Regions from separate parts of the Rhizobium mulingense genome, predicted to be linked through region 1. Evidence: predicted binding sites of a transcription regulator. Region 1 holds the regulator's gene; the other holds the start of a gene.
The links. Region 1 encodes PhoB, which activates phosphate uptake and scavenging genes when phosphate is short. Its sites were predicted from a motif close to TGTCATNNANCTGTCAT; they were not measured.

Region 1 (3,344 bases):
ATGAACTGGACAGACGAGCGGGTCGAGAAACTCAAGAAGCTGTGGTCCGAAGGGCTCAGCGCCAGCCAGATCGCGGCGCAGCTCGGCGGTGTCAGCCGAAACGCCGTTATCGGCAAGGTACACCGGCTGAGCCTGCCGGGCCGCGCCAAGGCCGGCGGCACGGCGACGGCGGCGCGCACGCCGAAGCGCCAGACATCGGCGCCGCGCGCGCCGAACTACGCCTCCCGAATTACCACCCGCACCGTTACCCGCCAGCAGGGCGCAACGATGCTGAAGGAAGAGATCGAGATCGAAACGATCGAGGAAATGGAATATGTTCCGAAGGGCAATGTGGTTGTGCCGATCTCGCGCCGCCTCGGCCTGACGGAACTGACCGAACGCACCTGCAAATGGCCGGTCGGCGATCCGCTGAAGGAGGATTTCCACTTCTGCGGCTGCGAATCCCCCGACAATTCGCCTTATTGCAGCTATCATCAGAAGCTCGCCTATCAGCCGGTCAATGAACGGCGCCGGGCGGCAGCGCGGGTCAGCTGAGCGAGCGGACCAGTCATGGAAATGCGAAACGGGCCCGCGCGGCCCGTTTTTTTGTGGAGCGACGGAGCTGTGGCGTTAGGTGCTGATACGGCAAAGAGCGCAAACCCGTCCAGATCTTAGATCAATTCCAGGAAACGCCTGAAGCGGTTTTTTCAAGGACTCCATTAGAGGACTCTTGTTTCCATGAAAGGCTGAATCGCTCTAGCTTAGTTGCTCCAGACGTCTCGCTTCTTGCCGGTCGTCCTCCCCAAACTCCGTCATCCCAGGGCTTGCTCCTGGGATCCACAACCAAGCACGCGGCTTCAATTGTTTGTCTGCAGTTGGATGCCATGGCCGCGCGGTTCCAGCAGCATGGATCAGGGTCAAGCCCTGGGATGACGGAGGAGAAGTGGTGCCGAACACGCATAGGCTGCGCTGGCGCATTGCGAGTGGAAAGGCTGCACCGGTGGGAACGCCGACCACACACACTTCCTGCGCCTCACGCTTCCATCGAATAGCCGGCGCCGCGCACGGTGCGGATGACGTCCTGCATGTTGGAGAAATTCAGCGCCTTCCGCAGGCGGCCGACATGGACGTCGACGGTGCGTTCGTCGACATAGATATCGTGGCCCCAGACGCCGTCGAGCAATTGCGAGCGGGAGAAGACGCGGCCCGGCGACGACATCAGGAATTCCAGCAGGCGAAATTCGGTCGGACCGAGGCGGACCTCGCGGCTCTTACGATGGACGCGGTGGGTTTCGCGGTCGAGCTCGATATCGCCGCATTTCAGCACCGAGGACAGCACCTCGGGGCGGGCGCGGCGCAGCATCGCCTTGACGCGGGCGACGAGCTCGGGGGTTGAGAACGGTTTGACGACGTAATCGTCGGCGCCGGTGGAAAGCCCGCGGACACGCTCGCTCTCCTCGCCGCGCGCCGTCAGCATGATGATCGGCAGACGCTCGGTTTCCGGCCGCATGCGCAGGCGCCGGCAAAGTTCGATGCCGGAGACGCCGGGCAGCATCCAGTCGAGGATGAGCAGGTCGGGCGTGCGCTCCTGAAGCCTGATTTCGGCCTCGTCGCCGCGCAGGATGGTATCGACCTCGAAGCCTTCCGCTTCGAGATTATAGCGAAGGAGCACGCTGAGGGCCTCTTCGTCTTCAACAACTGCAACTCTCGGGATCATGCGTGTTCGTCTCCTCGCGCATGATCCTTAAATCCGGAGTGATTTAAGCCAGGATCCCGCGCAAAATCAGAAATTGGCTGCGACCTCTTTGCGCGCCCCGAACGGGCACGCACGCAATGGGCTCGACACGGTTATTCCGTGGCGGCACCGACGGTGTTGGCACTGTCATCCTTCGGACGATCGCCTTCCGGCTGGGCTCCCGTCGCCATGTAGTAGATCGTTTCGGCAATATTGGTGGCATGGTCGCCGATGCGCTCGATGTTCTTGGCGCAGAACAGAAGATGCGTGCAGCTCGTGATGTTGCGCGGATCCTCCATCATATAGGTCAGGAGCTCGCGGAACAGCGACGTGTACATCGCGTCGATCTCGTTGTCGCGCTCGCGGATGGCGGTCGCCTTGTCGGCGGCGCGCGTCGTATAGACGTCGAGCACTTCCTTGAGCTGGACGAGCGCCAGCTCGGACAGGTGCTCGAGGCCGCGGGCGAGCTTGCGCGGAACGCCGGTGCTCTGCACGGCGATGACGCGCTTGGCGGTGTTCTTGCCGAGGTCGCCGACACGTTCGAGATCGGCGGCGATGCGGATCGAACCCATGATTTCGCGCAGGTCCGCGGCCATCGGCTGACGGCGGGCGATGGTGACGATCGCCTTGTCACCGATTTCGCGTTCGGTGTGATCGAGGATCACATCGTCAGAGATGACCTTCTGCGCCAGCGCCGTGTCGCCGTTGACCAGGGCGCGAACGGATTCGGCGACCATCTGCTCGGCCAGGCCGCCCATTTCGGAAATTCGCCTGGAGAGGAACTTCAGATCATCATCATAGGCAGAATAAATATGTGTCGATGCCATGGGGCTTTGTCCTCGAATAACGGGAAGGCTTCGGATTGCCGCAATCAGCCGAAGCGACCCATGATGTAGTCCTGGGTGCGCGGATCGTCCGGGTTGGTGAACATCTTGTCGGTATCGTTCTCCTCGACGAGGTTGCCGAGGTGGAACATGGCGGTGCGCTGCGACACGCGCGCGGCCTGCTGCATGGAGTGGGTGACGATGACGATCGTGTAGTTTTCGCGCAGCTCATGAATCAGTTCCTCGACCTTGGCGGTGGCGATCGGGTCGAGCGCAGAGCAGGGTTCGTCCATCAGGATGACCTCGGGGCTGACGGCGACGGCGCGGGCAATGCACAGGCGCTGCTGCTGACCGCCGGAGAGGCCGGTGCCGGATTCATGCAAGCGGTCCTTGACCTCGTTCCAGAGGCCGGCGCGCTGCAGGCTGCTCTCGACAATCTGGTCAAGGTCGGCCTTCGACTTGGCCAGGCCATGGATGCGCGGGCCATAGGAGACGTTTTCATAGATCGTCTTCGGAAACGGGTTCGGCTTCTGGAAGACCATGCCGACGCGGGCGCGAAGCTCGACGACGTCGATGTCGGGATCATAGATATCGTCGCCGTCGAGGGTGATCTTGCCGGCGACGCGGCAGCCGTCGATCGTGTCGTTCATGCGGTTGAGGCTTCGCAGGAAGGTCGACTTGCCGCAGCCCGAGGGGCCGATCAGGGCGGTTACGGTGTTTTCGCGGATGTTCAGGTTCACATCGAAAAGCGCGCGCTTCTCGCCGTAGAAAACCGAGACATCCTGGCCGATCATCTTATACGGGAC
Region 2 (3,344 bases), 440 kb from region 1:
GCGGATGGATCAGGTGACGGTCGGCGGCACGCAGACCTGAGGCGGGAGGAGCCGATGGCGGAGATCGAAATCAGACCTTTTGCCGAGGGCGACGCCGATGACGTGCTGTCGGTGATCCTGCCGATCCAGCGCGAAGAATTCGGCATCGACATCACCGCCGATGCGCAGCCGGATCTGAGGGTCATCCCGGATTTCTACCAGTCCGGCAAAGGCCAGTTCTGGGTCGCGGTCAAGGACGGCGTCATCGTCGGCACTCTGGGCTTGAAGGATATCGGCCACAATCAGGCGGCGCTGCGCAAGATGTTCGTCGCCGCCGAGGTTCGCGGCCGCGAACATGGCGTGGCGGCGCGGCTTCTCGATCACCTGTTTGCCCACGCCAGGGATGCCGGCCTCACCGATATCTTCCTCGGCACGACCGACAAATTCGTCGCCGCCCATCGTTTCTACGAGAAGAACGGCTTTACCGAAATTGCCAAAAGCGCCCTGCCCCGGGCCTTCCCGCTGATGGCGGTGGATAGCAAGTTCTACCGATATAAGGTCGGGTGATGAAACAGAGGATGCGGCTCCGAAAACCGCTCTAGGCTTCGGCATCACGCTTTAGGCGGTTTCATCACCGTTTTTTCAACCTTGCCCAACAAGCTTTTCAGTTCGGGCTCGCGAACGAGAACCGCGGCTTCGAGCGGCGGCAGCCATCGGCTGCTCCGTTGTTTTTCCTCTGGAAAGTTCTCGTCTATTTCCCGGGCTTTCAGGAGATGGACCTGAACGACCGAGGGAACGCGCTCACCGTTGGCGCGCGTCTTAATATAGGTATAGAAGCCGAAGGGGCGCTTCTTGGCCTTACCCTTCACACCGGCTTCCTCCCATGCCTCGCGCTCGGCAACCTGATGGGGCGCGAGCTTGGCGATAGGCCAGCCTTTCGGAATGATCCACCGGCCAGTTTCGCGCGATGTGATCAGCAGAACCTGCACCGCGCTGTCGCCGACTTTTCGGTAGCAGATCGCCGCAAACTGCTCGATCGCTTCCCCGCGAAACAGCTGCTCGGTCGCGCCTGCGAGCCGGCCGAGATAGGACCTAGCTTTCTTCGGCATTCGCGTCAGCCACCATTGGTCGGGAATTATTTGTGGCGGACGCCATGTGGATCTCCAGGTCAATGGTGGAATGAAAGCCTGGGCTGTGTCGAAGGACAATGGACCAAGGTTCGGTGACCGACAATGTTCTTCAACTGTGCTCCTTTTTCAAGGCGCCATTGTCACAAATCTGTCATAAACTGAAATTTGCCCCTATCTCTTCAAAGGGATAGGGTTTAGGACGGCTGTCACATAAAGGGGTTGCTCTCATCGTCGATAGCGCAAATCAGGGATCGCGAGGTATTCATGCTGGGTTGGTTTCGAAAGTTGATGCCGCGCGAAGACCGGTTCTTTGTGCTCTTCGAACAACATTCCACGACGATCGTCGAGGCCGCACAGGCTCTGGACAGGTTGCTGTCGGGAATAGAGATCGAACATCAATGCGAGACGATCGTGCGGTTGGAAGACCAGGCCGACGACATTACCCGCGAAGTCATGCTTGCGGTCCGGCGAAGCTTCATCACGCCTTTCGATCGCGGCGACATCAAGGATCTCATCCAATCCATGGATGATGCGATCGACATGATGCACAAGACCGTCAAGACTATCCGGCTTTTTGAGCAGACCAGCTTCGATCCTGGCATGCGGGAGATGGGCAAGACCGTCGTCGAGGCCGCCAATCTCATTGCCGAAGCCATTCCGTTGCTTGATCGCATGACTGCCAATGCGCCGCGACTGTCCGCCATCGTCGAACAGGTAACGCGCGTGGAAGGCCGATCCGACGAGCTGCATGAGCTAGGGCTCAAGGATCTGTTTCGCAGACATGGCGCCAACAATCCGATGGCCTATATGATCGGCAGCGAGATCTACGGCGAGCTGGAGAAGGTGGTCGACCGTTTCGAGGACGTCGCCAACGAGATCAGCGGCATCGTGATCGAGAATGTCTGATGGATGCCACCCTTGCTCTTCCGCTTCTCGTCGGCCTTATCGGCGTCGCGCTGCTCTTCGATTTTCTCAATGGCCTGCATGATGCGGCCAATTCGATTGCGACAATCGTATCGACGCGGGTTCTGAGGCCGCAATATGCGGTCTTCTGGGCGGCGTTCTTCAATTTCATCGCCTTCCTGTTCTTCGGGCTTCATGTGGCCGAGACGCTCGGCACCGGCATCATCGATCCGGCTATCGTCACGCCGCAGGTGATTTTCGCCGCCCTGATCGGCGCCATCGCCTGGAATGTCTTGACCTGGATATTCGGCATTCCCTCCAGTTCCTCCCATGCGCTTGTCGGCGGCCTGGTCGGGGCGGGGCTTGCCAAGACCGGATTGAGTTCGATTGTCTGGAGCGGCCTCCTCAAGACCGCTGCCGCAATCGTCATGTCGCCGATGATCGGCTTTCTTCTCGCCCTGTTCCTCATCCTGGCGGTGACCTGGACCTTCATCCGGCAGACACCTTTTGCGGTCGATCGGTCCTTCCGTTTCCTGCAGTTCGTGTCGGCGTCGCTCTATTCGCTTGGTCATGGCGGCAATGACGCACAGAAGACCATGGGCATTATTGCCGTGCTTCTCTATTCGCAGGGCTACCTCGGCGACAGTTTCCACGTGCCGCTCTGGGTGGTGATTTCGTGCCAGGCGGCCATGGCGCTCGGCACGCTCTTCGGCGGCTGGCGCATCGTGCATACGATGGGTTCGAAAATCACCAGGCTGAACCCGATGCAAGGCTTCTGCGCCGAAACGGGCGGCGCCTTGACGCTCTTCGGCGCCACCTGGCTCGGCATCCCCGTTTCGACAACTCACACCATTACCGGGGCCATCATCGGCGTGGGCGCCGCACGGCGCGTCTCCGCGGTCCGGTGGGGCCTTGCCGGCAATATCGTGGTCGCATGGGTTGTCACGCTGCCGGCTGCGGCGATGATTTCGGCGCTTTCGTTCTGGCTCGTGACCGGAGTGAACAAGATCTTCTAACGTCGATGCCGTCCGGCAGAAACTGCAATTCTTAGGTGTTCGCCGTCTGCATCGGCTGAAACCGCCACTTGCGTTCGATCGCCGCGGCAAGATCGATATCGTTGCGGCGGGCAAACAGCAGCAAGTGGCCGAGCAGGTCGGCGGTCTCGTCGGCCAGATCGCGCCGCATTTCCTCGGGCGAACGGCCTTTGGCACGGCCCCGGCCGGTCAGCCGGTTCCACGCCTGTGTCAGCTCGCCCATTTCTTCCTGCAGCTTCAGGAGGAACCAGTCGGCATCGCGTTCGATGCCGTTGGCGGCGACATGGGCGGCGGACGA

Region 2: a site for PhoB is predicted at 1,248-1,264, ahead of PYR71_RS00510 (DUF47 domain-containing protein). Genes of this name have one in related genera too.

The regions. Positions count from the first base shown of each region.
Region 1 is NZ_JARFVE010000002.1:505,696-509,039, forward strand. It holds gene PYR71_RS02610 (GcrA family cell cycle regulator) at 1-534, shown strand; gene phoB (phosphate regulon transcriptional regulator PhoB) at 1,013-1,696, opposite strand; gene phoU (phosphate signaling complex protein PhoU) at 1,828-2,541, opposite strand; gene pstB (phosphate ABC transporter ATP-binding protein PstB) at 2,586-3,344, opposite strand, start outside.
Region 2 is NZ_JARFVE010000002.1:69,105-72,448, forward strand. It holds gene tldD (metalloprotease TldD) at 1-40, shown strand, start outside; gene PYR71_RS00500 (GNAT family N-acetyltransferase) at 55-546, shown strand; gene PYR71_RS00505 (NUDIX hydrolase) at 591-1,088, opposite strand; gene PYR71_RS00510 (DUF47 domain-containing protein) at 1,374-2,015, shown strand; gene PYR71_RS00515 (inorganic phosphate transporter) at 2,015-3,028, shown strand; gene PYR71_RS00520 (pyrophosphohydrolase domain-containing protein) at 3,060-3,344, opposite strand, start outside.